DNA from 3 places in the Pseudomonas sp. H1_F01 genome. Region 3 is predicted to be linked to each of the others. Evidence: predicted binding sites of a transcription regulator. Region 3 holds the regulator's gene; each other region holds the start of a gene.
The links. Region 3 encodes sigma-54, which starts transcription at its own class of promoters, with help from an activator protein. Its sites were predicted from a motif close to ANTGGCATNNANNTTGCTNT; they were not measured.
Positions count from the first base shown of each region.

Region 1: a site for sigma-54 is predicted at 2,326-2,345, ahead of glnA (type I glutamate--ammonia ligase). Genes of this name have one in related genera too.
Region 2: a site for sigma-54 is predicted at 2,779-2,798, ahead of AB4O09_RS09965 (circularly permuted type 2 ATP-grasp protein). Genes of this name have one in related genera too.

Region 1 is NZ_CP162823.1:6,390,802-6,397,662, forward strand. It holds gene typA (translational GTPase TypA) at 1-518, opposite strand, end outside; gene thiI (tRNA uracil 4-sulfurtransferase ThiI) at 657-2,111, opposite strand; gene glnA (type I glutamate--ammonia ligase) at 2,440-3,846, shown strand; gene AB4O09_RS28725 (chorismate mutase) at 3,968-4,531, shown strand; gene AB4O09_RS28730 (DUF4124 domain-containing protein) at 4,855-5,367, shown strand; gene AB4O09_RS28735 (DUF4124 domain-containing protein) at 5,364-5,987, shown strand; gene glnL (nitrogen regulation protein NR(II)) at 6,241-6,861, shown strand, end outside.
Region 2 is NZ_CP162823.1:2,145,882-2,152,742, reverse strand. It holds gene AB4O09_RS09975 (transglutaminase family protein) at 1-381, opposite strand, end outside; gene AB4O09_RS09970 (alpha-E domain-containing protein) at 378-1,328, opposite strand; gene AB4O09_RS09965 (circularly permuted type 2 ATP-grasp protein) at 1,338-2,747, opposite strand; gene AB4O09_RS09960 (ribonuclease E inhibitor RraB) at 3,192-3,533, opposite strand; gene AB4O09_RS09955 (hypothetical protein) at 3,735-3,971, opposite strand; gene AB4O09_RS09950 (START domain-containing protein) at 4,113-4,721, opposite strand; gene AB4O09_RS09945 (YkgJ family cysteine cluster protein) at 4,776-5,030, opposite strand; gene AB4O09_RS09940 (hypothetical protein) at 5,178-5,654, opposite strand; gene AB4O09_RS09935 (aminotransferase-like domain-containing protein) at 5,740-6,861, opposite strand, start outside.
Region 3 is NZ_CP162823.1:5,750,294-5,757,154, forward strand. It holds gene lptC (LPS export ABC transporter periplasmic protein LptC) at 1-430, shown strand, start outside; gene lptA (lipopolysaccharide transport periplasmic protein LptA) at 417-965, shown strand; gene lptB (LPS export ABC transporter ATP-binding protein) at 965-1,690, shown strand; gene AB4O09_RS26120 (RNA polymerase factor sigma-54) at 1,855-3,348, shown strand; gene hpf (ribosome hibernation-promoting factor, HPF/YfiA family) at 3,425-3,733, shown strand; gene ptsN (PTS IIA-like nitrogen regulatory protein PtsN) at 3,746-4,210, shown strand; gene rapZ (RNase adapter RapZ) at 4,213-5,070, shown strand; gene AB4O09_RS26140 (HPr family phosphocarrier protein) at 5,086-5,361, shown strand; gene AB4O09_RS26145 (ZIP family metal transporter) at 5,544-6,434, opposite strand; gene AB4O09_RS26150 (superoxide dismutase) at 6,454-6,861, opposite strand, start outside.

The sequences.
Region 1 (6,861 bases), 640 kb from region 3:
CCGGCAATGCCGTTCAGGGCCGAGGCGTAGACGACTTTGAAGTCCAGCTGTTCTTCGGTGGCACCCAGGTTGTCGAACAGGTCGAAGATCTGGTCCAGAACCCAGTCCGGACGCGCGCCTGGACGGTCAACCTTGTTGATGACCACGATCGGACGCAGGCCGGCTTCGAAAGCCTTCTTGGTCACGAAGCGGGTTTGCGGCATAGGGCCGTCCTGGGCATCAACCAGCAGCAGCACGGAGTCAACCATCGACATCACGCGCTCTACTTCACCACCGAAGTCGGCGTGGCCCGGGGTGTCCACGATGTTGATGTGGTAGCCATTCCAGTTGATGGCGGTGTTTTTCGCCAGGATGGTAATACCACGCTCTTTTTCCTGGTCGTTGGAGTCCATCACGCGCTCGTCGTTGAGCTCGTTGCGCTCCAGAGTGCCGGATTGACGCAAGAGTTTGTCTACCAGGGTGGTCTTACCATGGTCAACGTGAGCAATGATGGCGATGTTGCGTAGATTTTCGATCACTTGTGTATCTCGATCAGAGGATTCGGTGTGCTGACAGGTCGTGGCAGCGATTTACGTTGAGTCCGACAAGGCCGTTACAGCCTGTCGGCGGCGTCGGGGGGCCGGTGACGCAGGCCACAGGCAAACAGCCCCGGGCACTTAGCTCGGTCGATAAACGCGCACATTGGCATGCCCCTCACTGAGCAAATGGTGGGCATGCAGGCGACTCATCACGCCTTTGTCGCAATACAGCAGGTACTGGCGAGTAGGGTCCAGTTCCTTGAAACGCGCGTTCACGGCATAGAACGGCATCGTTTTTACCTCGATGCCGGCGATACTCAGCGGGTCGTCTTCAGCGTCGTCCGGGTGACGGATGTCGATGATGATCTGACCGGCCAGCGCTTCGCCGACTTCTTCAATCTGAATGTCCTGGCCCAACTCATCGATGACTCGATCGATTGGCACCAGCCTGGCGTTTTCGAGCGCACGCTCGAGCACCGCCATGTCGAATTCTTTCTCTTCGTGTTCCACCCGCCCGCGCTTGGCCGCCGTCTTCGGATTGACCGAGATGACGCCGCAGTATTCCGGCATGTGCCGGGCAAACTCGGCGGTGCCGATTTCATTGGCCTGGTCGATGATGTCCTGCTTGTGGCTGGCAATCAGCGGCCGCAAGACCAGTTTCTCGGTCACGCAGTCGATCACCGACAGGTTCGGCAGCGTCTGGCTCGACACCTGGGAGATCGCCTCGCCGGTCACCAGCGCATCGATTTGCAGGCGGTCGGCAATTCGTGAAGCGGCGCGCAACATCATACGCTTCAAAATGACGCCCATATGACTGTTATCGACTTTGCCGAGAATCTCGCCCAGGACTTCTTCGAACGGCACACTCACAAATAACACGCGTTGGGAGCTGCCGTACTTCTTCCAGATGAAGTGCGCCACTTCCATCACGCCCAGTTCATGGGCACGCCCGCCGAGGTTGAAGAAGCAGAAATGGCTCATCAAGCCGCGACGCATGATCTGGTAAGCGGCCACCGTGGAGTCGAAACCGCCGGACATCAGCACCAGGGTCTGCTCCAGCGAACCCAGCGGATAACCGCCGATGCTGTTGTGCTGGCTGTGGATCACGAACAGCCGCTGGTCGCGAATTTCGATGCGCACTTCGATCTGCGGGTCTTTCAGCGAAATACCGGCCGCGCCGCACTGTCGACGCAACTGGCTGCCGACATACTTCTCCACATCCATCGAACTGAACGGGTGCTTGCCGGCACGCTTGCAGCGCACCGAAAAAATCTTGCCGGCCAGGGCATCACCATAATGGAGCATGCACTTGGCGAGGATGTCATCGAAATCCCCCAGCGGGTATTCATCGACTTGCAGGAAATGCGCGATGCCCGGCATGCAGCTCAGGCGCTCGGTCATTTCCTTCAGGACCTTGGGTTCGCTGACACGGGTTTCCAGCTCGAGGTTGTCCCACACGCCATTCACCACCACGGCCGGGTCCAGGTCTCGGAGCACGGCACGGATGTTCTTGGCCAACTGGCGGATGAAACGCATCCGTACCGGGCGGCTCTTGATGGTGATCTCGGGGAAGACTTTTACGATTAGTTTCATGAAAACAGCGCGCGAACGGCCAGCCGAAAAAGGGGGGCGCGGATTATAGCGGAAATTGCTCAAGGTTTAACCAGTTTATGTGCAGATGGTTTTACATGCACCAAAACAGGTCATTATCGATTGACGACGCCACATTGCAGTGCGTTATTGTCTGACAATCTTTGATTTACGCCTTTAAAAGCGTGGATTTGGTGCAAAAAACCCATGCTGGGGCACTGGCATGCAATTTGCTCCCTTGTGAGGCAGGTTGCCATGGCAGAGTATTCGCGCCGGCATCACCCATATCTAAGGGCACTCCACTACCCGCCCGAAGCCACCCGGAGGACATATGTCGAAGTCGGTTCAACTCATCAAAGATCATGACGTCAAGTGGATTGATCTGCGCTTCACTGACACCAAAGGTACTCAACATCACGTGACCATGCCGGCCCGTGATGCGCTGGACGACGAATTCTTTGAAATCGGGAAAATGTTCGACGGTTCCTCCATCTCCGGCTGGAAAGGCATCGAAGCCTCCGACATGATCCTGATGCCGGACGACGAAACTGCCGTCCTGGACCCGTTCACCGAAGAGCCGACCCTGATCCTGGTCTGCGACATCATCGAACCTTCGACCATGCAAGGCTATGACCGCGACCCACGCGCCATCGCCCACCGCGCCGAGGAATACCTGAAGTCCACCGGTATCGGTGATACCGCTTTCTTCGGTCCTGAGCCTGAGTTCTTCATCTTCGACTCGGTCAAATTCAAGTCCGATATCTCCGGCTCCATGTTCAAGATCTTCTCCGAACAAGGTTCGTGGATGTCCGACCAGGACGTGGAAGGCGGCAACAAAGGCCACCGTCCAGGCATCAAGGGCGGCTACTTCCCGGTTCCACCGTTCGACCACGACCACGAGATCCGTACCTCCATGTGCAACGCACTGGAAGAGATGGGCCAGACCGTCGAAGTTCACCACCACGAAGTGGCAACTGCCGGCCAGAACGAAATCGGCGTGAAGTTCAACACGCTGGTCAAGAAGGCTGACGAAGTCCAGACCCTGAAGTACTGCGTACACAACGTTGCCGACGCCTACGGTCGCACCGCGACCTTCATGCCGAAGCCACTGTACGGCGACAACGGTTCGGGCATGCACGTTCACATGTCGATCTCCAAAGACGGCAAGAACACCTTCGCAGGCGAAGGCTATGCCGGCCTGTCGGACACCGCCCTGTACTTCATCGGCGGTATCATCAAGCACGGTAAGGCCCTGAACGGCTTCACCAACCCGTCGACCAACTCCTACAAGCGTCTGGTACCAGGCTTCGAAGCCCCGGTCATGCTGGCCTACTCGGCTCGCAACCGTTCCGCCTCGATCCGTATTCCTTACGTGAACAGCCCTAAAGCCCGCCGTATCGAAGCACGCTTCCCGGATCCGGCTGCCAACCCGTACCTGGCCTTCGCTGCACTGATGATGGCCGGTCTGGACGGTATCCAGAACAAGATCCACCCTGGCGATGCCGCTGACAAAAACCTGTATGACCTGCCGCCTGAAGAGGCCAAGGAAATCCCACAGGTGTGTGGCAGCCTGAAAGAAGCCCTGGAAGAGCTGGACAAGGGCCGTGCCTTCCTGACCAAGGGCGGCGTATTCAGCGATGACTTCATCGACGCTTACATCGCACTGAAAAGCGAAGAAGAAATCAAGGTTCGCACCTTTGTACACCCACTGGAATACGAGCTGTACTACAGCTGCTGATCCAGTAAACGCCGCCACGCACGGCGTGAATAAAGAGAGGCCTCCTTCGGGAGGCCTTTTTTATGGGCGCAGGTTACGTGCATGATGCCTCGTCGCTCCCCCATAGAAGACGAGATTGCCCATGACTTTGCGCTTCAAGCTCTGCCTTGCCCTGTCTGCCGCACTGCTGGCCTCCACCGCCGAAGCCGCCTCGGCTCCCGCCCCTGAGGCCCTTACCCCGTTGCTTAACGCCATTGGCGAACGCCTGGCCCTTGGCGATCAAGTGGCGTTGAGCAAATGGGACAGCCATAAACCGGTAGAAGACCGTCAGCGCGAGCGTGAAGTCATTGCTGCCGCCGTTGCCCAGGCACCGGCCTACAAGCTGAGTGGCGAAACCGTGGAAGCGTTTTTCGCCGCCCAGATAGAAGCCAACAAAATGGTGCAGTACATCAACCTGTCCGACTGGGCCCTGGAAGGCAAGGCCCCGGACCTCCCACGCCCGGACCTGGTGGGACAGATCCGCCCGCAACTCGATCGACTGCAAAAACGCCTGCTGCAACAACTGGCCGATTTCGCCCCCTACCGCACCGACCCGCAGTGCCCGCAATGGCTGGCCCGGGCCACCCACCACAACAAGCAGCACCCGGTGCACCGCCTCGCCCTGATCCGAGCGACCGGAGAGCTGTGTATCTCCACAAAATCCTGAGGCACCCCACCTCCCCTTGTGGGAGCGAGCCTGCTCGCGATGAGGCCTTTACATTCAACATCTCAGCGTCTGACACACCGCTTTCGCGAGCAGGCTCGCTCCCACAGTGGTTCTGCATCGGGCACAAGATTTGTGTTCACAGCTGATCCCCTGTGGGAGCGGGCTTGCTCGCGAAGGGGCCGGCTCAGCCAACATCTCAGTGACTGACATACCGCTATCGCGAGCAAGCTCGCTCCCACAGGGGTTATGTGCAACAACTTGGGTCAATCACCCTCCCTGACCTATGCTGCAACCCATCACTTTTAGTTTTCGGTCGATTTTCCATGGGTCGTGGTTTTCCAATCATCCTGTTGTTGGCACTGCCCGCCGCCGCGCAGATCTACAAGTACACCGACGCCGACGGCAACACCGCCTACAGCAACCAGCCGCCCCAAGGCGTACCAGCCCAGACGGTGGAGTTGCCGCCGCTCAACAGTATCGAACGCCAATCCCCAGCCAGCCCGAACACACCGCCAGCCCCCGCCAACAGCGACGAGCCGCGCAATGCCTACGAAACATTGGTACTGACGGACATCCCCACCGACGAGGCCCTGCGCGCCAACAATGGCACCTTCACCGTTGGCGTCCGAGCGCAACCGCGCCTGCAGAGCCCGCATCTGTTCCAGCTATTGCTGGACGGCCAACCCTACGGCCAGCCGTCCAACGTGCCACGCCTGCAATTGGTGAACATCGATCGGGGCGAGCACAGCCTGGCGGTTCAAGTCATCGACGGGGACACCCTCGTGCAACAAAGCAAGACCGTCACGTTCACCGTGCAGCGGGTGCACCAGCCATGATCCGCTGGCTGCTCGCGCTTAGCCTGGCGCTGGCGGCGCTGCCTGGGGTGGCGCAGGTCTACACCTACATCGATGCCCAGGGTAATCGCGTCTTCACCGATCAGCCGCGCCCCGGCAATGCGAAGAAAGTCCAACTGCCACCCGGCAACCGGATGCCGACGCCGCCCCCGGGCACAACCTCGGCGCCCATGCCCGAAGCCCGGCCCGAGCCCCTGTTTCATTACGAAATGCTCCGGCTGTTGATACCTGAGCCGGACGCGACGATACGCAGCACCGCAGGCGAACTGATCGTCAGCGTCACCAGCGAACCCGGCCTGAAAAAAGGCCACCGCTATCGCCTGTTGCTCGACGGCCAGCCAACAGGCGCGCCGGGGCCGAGCCCGGTGTTTGCCTTGAGCAACATCGATCGAGGCACCCATCAACTGGCGGTAGAAATCCTCGATGAGCAGGACCGCATCGTCGAACGCACCGCCAACCAGCCCTTCCATATGCAACGCATGTCCCTGGCGCAAAAGCGCCGCATCAAACCCTGCGCCGCGACCGATTACGGTCAACGCCCCGAGTGCCCCCTCGCCGAAAAGCCTGAAGAAGAAAAAAGCAGCATCCTGCCGTTCTTCTGATGCCGTTCAGGTTGGCGCACTATATTGGTGCAAACCATTGCACGCTACTCAGTTTCCAAACCCATTTTGGTTCGAAAGTACCCGAAAAAGCTGGCAGAACGCCACGCAACTGGGCGAAAAACACCCTTTTGAGGCTCTAAACGCTTCTTTTCGGAGCCTTGGTTTGGTTTTTGCATTTTCCTCGTAACAGCGCATTAATCGCGCGCGCAATTTGGGACCGGTCCCAAGTTGCTACGCTCCAAAAGAGGTCCTGATGACCATTAGCGACGCACTACACCGCTTGCTGCTCGACAACCTCACCACCGCGACCATCCTGCTCGACGCCGAACTGCGCCTCGAGTACATGAACCCGGCGGCCGAGATGCTCCTGGCCGTCAGTGGCCAGCGCAGCCACGGACAGTTCATCAGCGAGTTGTTCACCGAGTCCGCCGAAGCACTCAACTCCTTGCGCCAGGCGGTGGAACAGGCCCATCCGTTCACCAAGCGCGAAGCGATGCTGACCGCGCTGACCGGCCAGACCCTGACCGTGGACTACGCGGTTACGCCAATCCTGAACAACGGCGCCACCCTGCTGTTGCTGGAAGTCCACCCGCGTGATCGCTTGCTGCGTATCACCAAGGAAGAAGCGCAATTGTCCAAGCAGGAAACCAGCAAGATGCTGGTGCGCGGCCTGGCCCACGAGATCAAGAACCCCCTCGGCGGGATTCGTGGCGCGGCGCAGTTGCTCGCCCGCGAACTGCCGGAAGAAAACCTCAAGGACTACACCAACGTCATCATTGAAGAAGCCGACCGCCTGCGGAACCTGGTGGACCGCATGCTCGGCTCGAACAAGCTGCCATCGCTGGCGATGTGCAACGTCCATGAGGTGCTGGAG
Region 2 (6,861 bases), 3.1 Mb from region 3:
GATCAGCGCCGTGCGATCGCGACGCTGCTGGCATTGCTGCGCGGCGAAGGTGCGAAGGGCCTCGTCCGCCTCGGTCAGCCGGGTGAAGCGCAGGAACGGCAGCGCCGATTGGCTCTCGTGCTCGGCTTCGCGCAACGGATCGATGTCCACCTGTCCGCGGGCACCGATGATGACCGTTTCGTGGGGTTCGTCCAGGGTCAGTACGTGAAGGATGTTACCGAACGGATCCAGCTGCGCCCGCACCGGCCGGGGCAAATCCAGTTGCCAGCTCAACACATGCTGGCGTTCGCTGTCGTGGGGCGTCAGGCGCAGGTACTGGATGCTGGCGCGCACCTGATCTTCATAGTGGTAGGCCGTTTCATGGCTGATCGAGAGTCTCATATGACCTCCAGGTAGGAACTGTGAATGGCATTGCCCAGTTCACGGACCAGTGGGATGAATTCGGTGAGCCAGGCATGCAGGCCCCCGTCGAGGATTTCATTGATGCCGGTGTAGCGCAGGCGTGCGTCCATTTCCGCCGCCAGCCGTTGTGCCTGCCGACCGTTGGTGCCCGGCAGGCTCGCGAGGATCTGGTTGATTTCTTCGGTACAGGCGCGCAGCGAACGCGGCACATCGGCGCGCAACAGCAGCAACTCAGCCACATGGCGAGCGCCCGGGGCGTCACGGTAGATCTCGGTGTAGGCCTCGAAGGACGACAAGGCCCGCAACAAGGCGCTCCATTGGTAATACGCGTGGGCCGTGCCATCGCTGACCGTGTCGGCCTGGTCGCCGGCCATTTCGTAGCGGGCGTCGAGCAAGCGCAGGGTGTTGTCGGCCCTTTCGATAAAGGTCCCCAGGCGAATGAAGCGGAACGCGTCGTTGCGCATGATGGTGCCGTAGGTTGCACCACGAAACAGGTGGGATCGCTCCTTGATCCACTCACAGAAACGGCTCATGCCGTAGCGATTCAAGCCCTGCTCGGCGATACCGCGAATTTCCAGCCAGGTGGCGTTGATGTTTTCCCACATGTCGGCGGTGATTCGCCCACGTACCGCGTGGGCACTGGCTCGCGCGGCGCCGAGGCAACTGTAGATACTGGCCGGGTTGGCCGCTTCCAGGGCAAAGAAATGCAGCAGGCGCTCGGCGTGCAGCTCGCCGTGTCGCTCCCGGTAATCATCCAGCGTGCCGGTGATCAGCAATGGCATGGCCAGCTCGTGCAGGCCGTCGCCACGACCGTCCTGGGGCATCAGTGACAACGAATAGCTGACGTCGAGCATCCGTGCGAGGTTCTCCGCGCGCTCCAGGTAGCGCGACATCCAGTACAGGTCCGAGGCGGTTCTACTCAGCATGGCAGCTCCTCAATCCTCGACTACCCAAGTGTCCTTGGTCCCACCGCCCTGGGATGAATTCACCACCAGGGAACCTTCGCGCAGCGCCACCCGTGTCAGCCCGCCAGGCACCACGCGGGTCTCACGGCCAGCGAGCACAAACGGCCGCAAGTCGATGTGGCGCGGGGCGATACCGTTTTCGACAAAGGTCGGGCAGGTCGAGAGCGACAGCGTCGGCTGAGCGATGTAGGCGTGCGGCTTGGCCTTGATCCGTTCGCGGAAGGCATCGATCTGCGCCGTCGTCGCGGCCGGCCCCACCAGCATTCCATAACCGCCGGAACCCTGGGTTTCCTTGACCACCAGGTCGGGAAGATTCGCCAACACGTGGGACAGCTCGGCAGGATTACGACATTGCCATGTAGGAACGTTCTTCAGGATCGGCTCTTCGTCCAGGTAAAAACGGATCATGTCGGTGACGAACGGGTACACCGACTTGTCGTCCGCCACGCCCGTGCCGATGGCATTGGCCAGCACCACGTTGCCGGAACGGTAGGACGACAACAGGCCCGGCACCCCGAGCATCGAGTCCGGATTGAAGGCCAGTGGATCGAGGAACGCATCGTCGAGGCGACGGTAGATCACATCCACCGCTTTCGGGCCGTCGGTGGTGCGCATGAACACTTTGTCATCGCGCACGAACAGGTCGGCGCCTTCCACCAATTCCACGCCCATCTCCCGGGCCAGGAACGCGTGCTCGAAGAACGCGCTGTTGAAACGCCCTGGCGTGAGCACCACGACACTGGGATCGTCCAGCGGGCTGGAGCTTTTCAGGGTATCGAGCAGCAGGTTCGGATAATGGTCGATGGGGGCGATGCGCTGGGCGGCGAACAGTTCGGGGAACAGGCGCATCATCATCTTGCGGTCTTCGAGCATGTAGCTGACGCCGCTGGGCGTACGAAGATTGTCTTCGAGCACGTAGTACGTGCCGTCACCGTCGCGCACCAGGTCGACACCGCAAATGTGCGCGTAGATGTCACGGTGCAGATCCAGCCCTTGCATCGCCAGTTGGTACTGCTCGTTGGCCAGCACCTGTTCGGCGGGAATGATCCCGGCCCGGATGATCCGTTGTTCGTGGTAGAGATCGGCCAGGAACATGTTCAGCGCCTTGACCCGCTGGATGCAGCCACGTTCGACCACCCGCCATTCACTGGCCGGGATGCTGCGCGGGATCGTGTCGAAAGGGATCAGGCGCTCTGTCCCCTGCTCGTCGCCGTAGAGCGTGAACGTAATGCCAGCACGATGAAACAACAGGTCGGCTTCGCGCCTGCGTTGCGCCAGCAGCTCATCAGGCGTTTCAGCCAGCCAGCGGGCAAACGCCTGGTAATGCGGGCGGACCTGGCCGTTGGCATCGTACATTTCATCAAAACCGCTGCGGATCATGCCGTACTCCTTGTCACCCTGGCAGCAAGGCTTCGCAAGCCCCGTGCCATCGGCATAAACGCTTTATGATCAACGGGTTGGATTCTCCTCTGACAGGCCGCGCACTTTTCTAGTGCAACAAATGCCCCCACCCCGCTGTCCCCCGCTTCATTGCGACGCAGGGGCGTCGCTCTGCTGAGCATAGTCACGGAAAAACGACGCGGCTTGATCTGGATACAGTTAGGTACAAAACCTGGGGAAGTGATTGCGGTGTGTCAGCGGGTAATGATGTTGATTGTGCGGCCGCCATCGCGAGCAAGCTCGCTCCCACAATGGATTGTCTGCCCCCTGTGGGAGCGAGCTTGCTCGCGATGGCGGTGCTTCAGATGCTCATTCATTGCTACGCGCACATGAAAACGGCCGACACTAAAGGTCAGCCGTTGCTGTGGTTGCGGTGAGTAACTGTCAGGCCTGCAGGCGCCGGATCTCTTGCTTGACACCCCAGCCCTCGATCACACCACCCAAGGGTTCGACGACTGCCTCAAAGTCTTGCTCGAAGTCGCCAATGTCATCGTAGGTGGCGTACATCACCCGGCTCAGTTCCAACGACCAAACCCCATCGTCCCGTGCACTGATCTGCGCGTTCAACGATTCTCCCCGAAAATGACCTGCCGCCCTGCGCGCCCGCTCCTCGTCCGGGAAAATGGCGTAGAACTCAATGGGATGGAATCGGGAAAAATCGAAACCGCCTTCTTTCATGCGGCGCAACACGCTGGTGCTGATGTCTTCTTGATAGGCTGTGCTCATGAAACGTCCTCCTGAAACCAATGGATAGACTTTCCGTCTTCCCGTGCGTGAAGCCCTCAGGCTGCAAGCGGTACGGCATCAAATGGCCGTCGGGACACAAGCATGTAGCTGACAAGACCGGACCTTCGCGATCCTTTCGCTGATCTCAATTGCAGAGTAGCCGCAAGTGGCAGCCGCTGCCAAGCGAGACCAGGCACCGTTTCATGAAATCGGTGTAATGCTGATGATTTCAATGCTGTGCTGGGACTTGAGGTTCTTGACGGTGGGATCTTCGGTGCGACCTTCCAGGTCGTTGAGGTCCAGTTGGGCGGGCACGGGCAGCAATTTTTCGCGAATCAGTTGTGCAGCCTGCTCCATCGTAGGCTCCTGCTCGTAGTCGAACTGCTCGGCGATGGCTTCGCCATGATCATCCACGAAAGTGATTTCCCACTTTTGCATCGGTGTCTCCTTGATCAATTCAGGGCCTGGCTTACCTCTATCTCGACATTGAGGGCCGGACAATCGTTCCGCCGGGCGTCTGGACGGCACACATGAAAAGACCGCCTCCGGGGCGGTCTCTTGCAGTGCAGCCGTGGCCGATCAGTTTTCGGCGCGTTCCTTCAGGGCTTTCAAGGTGTTGAACGGCGCATCCACCACGAACTTGTTCGCCAGCCAGGACGGCACGTCACCCCCTGGTTCGGTATGGACCTGGTAGGTCACTTCGATCTGGTCAGCGCCCTTTGGCGTGAACTTCCAGAAGCCGTCGACCTGGGTCACCCGCACGAAACCTTGCTCTTCAGGCAGGTATTTCGGCACGCCCTTGAGCTTGCGGGTCAGGCTGCCATCAGCGCCCTCTTCGGTGGTAACTTCAAGCACCGAGTCCCGGGACGTCACCGGCCATGGCGTGTTGAACTGGGTGTAGGTCCAGCTCTGATTGCCTTCGTGCTTGAGCAGTTTCTGGCTCTTGCATTCATGAATCCAAGCGCAGGCACCGGGAACGTCTTCCTGCAGGGCCCGCAGCTTGGCCATGGTGGTTTTCATCACCGTCACGCCACGGTAGGCCTTGTATTTGGAGCCCGTCACCTCACTGAGGGAAACCTTGATACCGTCCTTCTCCTTGGCAACCTGCCAGTCCTCTGCCTGAGCGGTGGCCGCTGCCAGCAACACGGTCAACCCACACAACACAGCCATACGATGCAGCGAACCCATAGTTCTTTTCCTTATTGTCCAAGTTCGTTCAGTTAGGATCCGTTCATTGACTCATTACGCTGCCGTGATTTGCTCCCACCAACCGATCAGTCGGATGGCCTCTTCACTGCTGCTGCCGCAAACCTCGATGTCGGCTTCGAACGCCGAGCACACTGCCGGACGCTCCGGCTGGCCGAAGATCCGGCACAGGTTATCGACCGACAATTGCGCGCAACGTTCTCCCGCCGGTTTGCCTTGGGGCATGCCAGGGATAGGTGAGCTGATGGAAGGGGCGATGCAACAGGCGCCACAGCCTTCACGGCATTTCATGACGACAACATCCTCACGACAGTAATGGTTAGTAACAGAACACAGAGTAACGGCTAAAACACTCGTTTTAAATTACCGTCTGCGTGTTTTTTTGCCCACGGCGAGATGACCGAATGGTCAGCGACGAACCGCAGGCCTGCCGAAGGTTTATTGCTTGAATTCGAAGTCCAGCGCCGCGCCTTCCACCTCGTGGCGCTCCGGGCTGCGCAGTGGCAGCTGCATTTCATTGCTCAACAAACGGCCATTGAGCTGAAAGGGACCGGGTTTCTCACCGAACATCGACGGCAAGAGCGGCTCACGCCTGGACTGTACCACCTTACCCGGTGGTTGCAGTTTATCGACCATCTCATGGGGCAAGCTCAAATCCAGCTTGGCCGGCGGCAATGGGGTCTTGGCGACCTCGTGGGCGGATTTGCTCTTGGAGGCGATGGGGGCGCGTTTTTTCTTCGCGGGTGCCACTTTCTTGGCGGAAGGCTTCTTGGCCGCTGTGTTTTTTTTCGGCGCATCCTTCGTGGCACTGGCAGCCGGTTTTTCCTGCGCTGGCGCTGCCGCGACGACGCCTCCCATGTGGAAGACGCTCAACAGACCGATCAAAACCCAGGCAGCAGGAACAATGGCTTTCATAAATACAACAGCATTGACGGCAGAGACCCCCATGCTCGCCTGATAATGAGGCGCTGACAAGCACATCGAGCCAAGTCGCTGATATCTAAAGAAATCCGTTGACCGTCTCCTGGCACAATTGAGTGGCCAACAGCCCCAGCGTCATCAAGGCCCGCTCCGCCTCCCGGTTCCAGGGTATGCCGCAGTTCAACCGAATGCAGTGGTTGAACTGCTCGGTATTACTGAAAATCAGCCCTGGCGCGATACTGATGCCCTGTTGCAACGCCCGCACATGCAACTCCTGGGTATTGACCCGCCCCGGCAGGCTGACCCACAGGATGAAGCCTCCAGTGGGACGGCTCATCTGCGTGCCTTCGGGGAAGTACTGCTGCACCGCCAGCTGAAAGGCGCTGAGGTTCTTGCGGTATTCCTGGCGGATATAGCGCAAGTGCCGGTCATAGCCGCCGTTTTCCAGGTACGCGGCAATGCCCATCTGCGTGACGCTGCACGCCGAGTGCGTGCTGAAGGTCTGGAGCCGCTGGATTTCCTGTTGGAATTTCCCCGCGATCATCCAGCCGATGCGCACACCCGGCGACAACGTCTTGGAAAAACTCGAACAGTAGATGACCCGGTCCAGCCGGTCGTAGGCCTTGAGGGCCTTGGTGCGCCCCTGCTCGAACATCAACTCGCCATAGATATCGTCCTCGACGATCTGGATGTCGAAGTCCGACGCCAGGCGCAGCAGTTGCTTTTGCCGCTCTTCCGGCATGGTGCCGCCGAGAGGATTGCTCAGGCGCGTGGTCAGCACCAGCGCCTTGATCGACCACTGGTTGGCCGCCAGCTGCAAGGCCTCCAGACTCATGCCAGTGACCGGGTCGCTGGGGATCTCGATAACCTTGAGGCCCAACAGATCCGCCAGTTGCAGCAAGCCGTAATAGGTCGGCGACTCGGCGGCGATCAAATCCCCCGGCCGCGTCAGCACCCGCAAGGACATCTGCAGCGCATCGACGCAGCCGTGGGTGATCACCACCTCGGAAGGGTCCACCACGACGCCGGCATCGCGCATGCGAATCGCCACTTGGCGACGCAACGGCTCGAACCCCGGGCTGAACATGTAGCTGAACGCCCGCGGGCTGTGGAAGCGCGTGACCTTGGCCAACTGCTGATGCAGAGCCCGGACAGGCAGATAGTCGACGCTCGGCACCGCAGCCCCCAGGGGAAACACCCC
Region 3 (6,861 bases):
CGCGACCAACACGCATACCCTGCAGTACCTGCCCGACGGCAAGGTGCAATACGAGATGACGTCCGACAAGGTCGACCACGTAAAAGCCACTGACATTACGTTGGTTACGAAGCCCGACCTGAACATGTTCCGCGGCACCGAGTTTCCGTGGCATGTGCAGAGCGAGCACGCCGAAGTCAATTCCGGCGGTACCGAAGTGGAACTGATCGACTCGGTGCGCGTCGCCCGAACCGACGAAAAAAACCGTACGACCATCATCACCAGCACGCGCATGACCGTGTTCCCACAGCAAGAATATGCGCAGACCGAGCAACCCGTTAGAATCGACGGCGCCGGGGGTGTATCGACCGGCACGGGAATGAAAGCGTATTTGAAGGAAAGCAGGATACACCTGCTATCGAACGTAAGAGGACAGTATGAAGCTCGCTAAAACCCTCCCTATTTTGCTCAGTCTGGGCGCAGCACTGGGAAGCGCGAGCGCCTGGGCTCTTCCCGACGACCGCAACCAGCCTATTCGCATCCAGGCCGACGATGCCCAGCTCGACGACAAGAATGGCGTCGCCACCTATAAAGGCGACGTGATCATCACCCAGGGCTCGATGAAGGTCACCGGCAATACCGTGACCATCACCCGCACCCCGTCCGGCGACATCGACGTGGTGACTTCGGTGGGCAACCTGGCCTATTTCGAGCAACTGCAAACCGCAGGCGATACCAAGCCAGTGCAGGGCTACGGGGTAACCATCCAGTACCACGCCGCCCAGGATCGCGTGGTCCTGATCGACCGCGCCAAGGTCGTCGACAAGGACAACAACGTCACCCAAGGCGAAAAAATCGTCTACGACACAGTCAAGAAGCTGGCCAGCGCCGGTCGCGCCACCGGCAGCAAGGTGACCGAGTCGCGTCCGCGGATCGACATGGTGATCCAACCGAAAAAGAAAACCGACGAGCAGAAGGCCCAGTAATGGCAACTCTGAAAGCTCAGCACCTGGCCAAGAGCTACAAGAGCCGTCAAGTCGTGCGTGATGTCAGCCTGTCCATCGACAGCGGCCAGATCGTCGGCCTGCTCGGCCCCAACGGCGCGGGCAAGACCACCTGCTTCTACATGATCGTCGGCCTGGTCCAGGCCGATCAGGGTCGCGTACTGATCGACGACGTGGACGTCAGCCACCAGCCAATGCACGGCCGGGCGAAGGCAGGTATCGGCTATTTGCCGCAAGAAGCGTCGATCTTCCGCAAACTGTCGGTTGCCGACAACATCATGGCGATCCTCGAGACCCGCAAGGAACTCGACAAGGCCGGTCGTCGCCAGGAACTGGAAAGCCTGCTGCAGGAATTCCACATCAGCCACATTCGCGACAACCTGGGCATGAGCCTGTCCGGTGGCGAGCGGCGTCGCGTGGAAATCGCCCGCGCCCTGGCCACCGCACCGAAGTTCATCCTGCTCGACGAACCGTTCGCCGGCGTGGACCCGATCTCGGTAGGCGACATCAAGCAGATCATCCATCACCTCAAGGCCAAGGGGATCGGCGTGCTGATCACCGACCACAACGTGCGCGAGACGCTGGATATCTGTGAAACCGCCTACATTGTCAACGACGGCCAGCTGATCGCCGAAGGCGACTCCGCAGCCATCCTGGCCAATGACCTGGTCAAGGAAGTGTATCTGGGCCATGAGTTCCGCCTGTAAGCACAAGTGTCTGGCGAATTGTCCGAGCGTCGTTTAATTTTATTATGGCGACGCTCTAGGCAAACACTTCAGTTTCAGGCATATAATTTGCTTAAGTTTGGCGCCTCGGCGCCCTGTAGTGGATGGCGCATGTGCGCCGGCTAATAAGGTGTTAAGCCCCTGCCATGAAACCATCGCTAGTCTTGAGAATGGGCCAGCAGCTGACGATGACACCGCAGCTGCAACAGGCCATCCGCCTGCTCCAATTGTCGACCCTGGACCTGCAACAGGAAATCCAGGAGGCCCTGGAGTCCAATCCGATGCTCGAACGCCAGGAAGAAGGCGACGACTTCGACAACACCGATCCGCTGGCCGACAACGTCGAGCAGAAGACCAACACCGAAATCCCGGAACCGGCCTACCAGGAAACCGCCCCGACGGTGGACAACCTCGAGGATGGCGAATGGAACGAACGCATCCCCAACGAACTACCCGTGGACACGGCCTGGGAAGACGTCTACCAGACCAGCGCCAGCAGCCTGCCGAGCAGCGATGACGACGAGTGGGACTTCACCACCCGTACCTCTGCTGGCGAAAGCCTGCAAAGCCACCTGCTGTGGCAGTTGAACCTGGCGCCAATGTCCGACACCGATCGCCTGATCGCCGTGACCCTGATCGACTGCATCAACAACCAGGGCTACCTGGACGAGACCCTCGAAGAAATCCTGGAAGCCTTCGACCCCGAGCTCGACATCGAGCTGGACGAGATCGAAGCCGTCCTGCATCGCATCCAGCAGTTCGAACCGGCCGGCATCGGTGCCCGCAACCTGGGCGAGTGCCTGTTGCTGCAACTGCGCCAGTTGTCCGCCAAGACACCATGGCTGGCCGAAGCCAAGCGACTGGTCACCGATTACATCGACCTGTTGGGCGGCCGCGACTACAGCCAACTGATGCGTCGCATGAAGCTCAAGGAAGATGAGCTGCGCCAGGTCATCGAACTGGTGCAGAGCCTCAACCCGCGCCCCGGCTCGCAGATCGAATCCACCGAGCCCGAATACGTGGTCCCCGACGTGATCGTGCGCAAGCACAATGATCGCTGGCTGGTGGAGCTCAACCAGGAGTCGGTGCCCAAGCTGCGGGTCAACGCCCAGTACGCCGGCTTTGTGAAGCGTGCCGACACCAGCGCCGACAACACCTTCATGCGCAACCAGTTGCAGGAAGCGCGCTGGTTCATCAAGAGCCTGCAAAGCCGCAACGAAACCCTGATGAAAGTTGCCACCCAGATCGTCGAGCATCAGCGCGGCTTCCTGGAGTACGGCGATGAAGCGATGAAACCGTTGGTCCTGCATGACATTGCCGAGGCAGTGGGCATGCACGAGTCGACGATTTCCCGGGTAACCACCCAGAAATTCATGCATACCCCTCGGGGTATCTATGAATTGAAATACTTTTTCTCCAGCCACGTCAGCACCTCCGAAGGCGGCGAATGCTCGTCCACGGCCATCCGCGCGATCATCAAAAAACTGGTAGCTGCGGAAAATCAGAAAAAGCCGTTGAGTGACAGCAAGATCGCTGGTTTACTGGAGGCACAAGGCATTCAGGTGGCCCGCCGTACCGTCGCCAAATACCGCGAATCCCTAGGGATCGCGCCTTCGAGCGAACGCAAGCGGTTGATGTAACAGGCCACGCCACAGCGTTCCAGTGGCAGGCATTTCTGCCTGCCGCTTTATGCACTGGCAACGAAGGAGAAGCTGTATGCAAGTCAACATCAGTGGACACCAACTGGAAGTGACCGAACCCCTGCGCACCTACATCGGCGAAAAACTCGACCGATTGGAAAGGCATTTCGACAAGATCACCAACGTGCAAGTCACGATGAACGTCGAGAAGCTGCTGCAGAAAATCGAAGCCACGCTGCATATCCCCGGCGGAGAAGTGGTTGCCAACGCAGAGCACACAGACATGTATGCCGCGATTGACCTGCTGACCGACAAGCTGGATCGCCAACTCAAAAAGCATAAGGAAAAGACCCAGAGCCTCCTCCAGGGCGCAACCGGTCGTTAACCCCCCCAATCCATGATCCGACTAGAAACCATCCTGACCCCCGGCCGTTCCCAGGTGAACGCGCCGGGCGGCAGTAAGAAGAAAGCCCTCGAACACATTGCCAACCTGATCCACCGCGAGGTACCGGATCTGGAAATGCAGGACGTCTTCGAGGCATTGGTTGCCCGTGAAAAACTCGGTTCCACCGGTTTTGGCAACGGCATCGCCATTCCCCACTGCCGTCTCAAGGGTTGTGCCGCGCCGATCAGCGCGCTGTTGCACCTTGAAACCGCTATAGATTTCGACGCCATCGACGGCGCCCCGGTCGACCTGCTGTTTGTATTGCTGGTACCGGAAGCGGCGACCGATGCGCACCTTGAGCTGCTGCGCCAGATTGCCAGCATGCTGGACCGCAAGGAAGTGCGCGAAAAACTGCGCAGCGCACCGAGTAACGAAGCTTTGTACCAGGTTGTCCTGGACGAGCAGAACGGTCATTAAAAATGCGCATGATCATTGTCAGTGGCCGCTCCGGCTCCGGTAAAAGCACGGCCCTCAACGTGCTTGAGGACAGCGGCTACTATTGCATCGACAATTTGCCCGCCGGCCTGCTGCCGGAACTGGCCGAGCGCGCCCTGATCCACACCGAGCTGGCGCAGCCGCTGGTGGCGGTGTCCATCGATGCGCGCAACCTGCCAAGCCACCTGTCGCGTTTTCCTGAACTGCTCGAGGAAGTGCGCAGCCGGCATATCCAGTGTGACGTGCTGTACCTGGATGCCGATGAAGAGACACTGCTCAAGCGTTTTTCCGAAACCCGCCGGCGCCACCCACTGAGCAACGCCAACCGTTCGCTGGCCGAAGCCATCGAGGATGAAAGCCAGCTACTGGGGCCGATTGCCGACCTGGCGGACCTGAAGGTCAACACCACGCACCTGAACCTGTATCAGTTGCGTGACACGATCAAGCTGCGCCTGCTCAACCAACCCGAGCCGGGCACGGCGTTCCTGGTGGAGTCGTTCGGTTTCAAGCGTGGCATGCCCGTCGATGCCGACCTGGTGTTCGACGTGCGTTGCCTGCCCAATCCTTATTGGAAGCCGGAATTGCGCGCGCAGTCCGGGCTCGACCAACCGGTGATCGACTACCTGGCCGCCCAGCCGGATGTCGAAGAAATGTACCAGGACATCTCCAGCTACCTGCTCAAATGGCTGCCCCGCTTTGCCGCGAGCAACCGCGCCTATGTCACGATCGCCATCGGTTGTACCGGCGGCCATCACCGCTCCGTCTACCTGACCGAACGCCTGGGTCAACTCCTGCAACAATCCCTGAAGAACGTCCAGGTTCGCCACCGCGACCTCAGCTAAAGGATTCACATCGCGATGCCTGCTCAGGAAATTGAAATCATCAACAAGCTGGGTTTGCATGCCCGAGCGTCGGCCAAGTTCGTCGGAGTCGCAGGCCAGTTCAAGGACACCACCATCAGGGTTGGCCGCACACCCGAGACTGCGGTCGACGGTAAAAGCATCATGGCGATGATGATGCTCGCCGCTGGCAAGGGCACCAAGATCCACCTGCACACCGAAGGTGAACAGGCACAGGAGGCGATGGATGCCCTGGTGGATCTGATCAACAGATACTTCGACGAAGGCGAATAACCGACCAAATCCCAAGGCGGATTTATTGTGGCAAGGGAATTCATTTGTGGGAGCAAAGCTTGCTCGCGATGAAGGCGACTCGGTAACTCAGAAAACCGAGGTACCTGGATCGCGAGCAAGCTTTGCTCCCACAGATTCCCTCGCCACAGATAAATCACATCACCCTAGATGCCTGCCGTTTGTCACGCCAACGCCGTATCCAGCACCATCATCAGACAAAACCCCACCAACAGGCCCAGGCTCGCCAGTTTCTCGTGACCATTGCGACGGGATTCGGGAATAACCTCGTGAGTCACCACCAGCAACATCGCCCCGGCCGCCAACGCGAGCCCCAGGGGCAAGAGCATCTCGGCCAGACTCACCAACCAGGCGCACAGCAGCGCGAACACGGGCTCGACCAACCCTGACGCCGCGCCAATCAGGAACGCCCTGGCCCGCGACATCCCCGCCGCAGCCAGCACCAGCGCGATCACCAGCCCTTCGGGTACATCCTGCAAGGCGATGCCCATCGCCAGGCTGTCGGCATCCGGCATGCCGCCGCCCGCCGACACCCCCACCGCCATGCCTTCGGGAATGTTGTGGGCGATGATGGCAAACACGAACAACCAGATCCGCGGCGCAATGATCGGCCGGCCTGGCGCAGCGACCAGCCTTTCGGGACAGGCGCAGACTTTGCGGTCCACTAGATACAGCCCGAACGCGCCCGATAGAATGCCGAAACTGATAAGGCCGCTGGCGGCCCAAGGCGTCAGTCCCAACTGCTCGGCCGCAGCAATGCCCGGCACGATCAGCGAAAATGCCGTGGCCGCGAGCATCACCCCGGCACCGAATCCCAGCAGCGAATCGCTGACGGCCTGGGGCATGCGCCGGATGACCAACACCGGCACGGCCCCCAGCGCGGTGCCCAAGGCGCAGAGCCCGCCACCCTCGAGCGCGCGCAACAACCTGGGCTCCAAGTCCAGCCATGCCAGGCCCTGGGCAGCCAACAATGTCATTCCGGCCAGCAGCAACAACGACCCCAAGGCATAGCGGAACATCCGTCCGCTTCCAATCGCCAGTGTTTGAGTATCCATAGTCAGCCTTGGGTTGCTTTCAGGAAGGGCTCGAAGCCAGCGCAGCCTGGTAGCGCCGGGCGACCTCAGGCCAGTTGATCACGTTGTAGAAGGCGCTGATGTATTCCGGACGACGGTTCTGGTAGCGCAGGTAATAGGCGTGCTCCCAGACATCCAGGCCAAGAATCGGTGTGTTGCCCTTCATCAGCGGGCTGTCCTGGTTGCCGCTGCTTTCCACCACCAGGGTCTTTTGCGGGGTCACGCTCAACCAGGCCCAACCGCTGCCGAAACGGGTCAGCGCCGCTTTGGTGAAGGCTTCCCTGAAACCCTCGATACCGCCCAGTTGCGCTTCGATCGCCGCCGCCAGGGCGCCATCGGGCTGGCCGCCGCCCCGGGGCGTCATCACTTCCCAGAACAGCGAATGGTTGGCATGACCACCGCCCTGGTT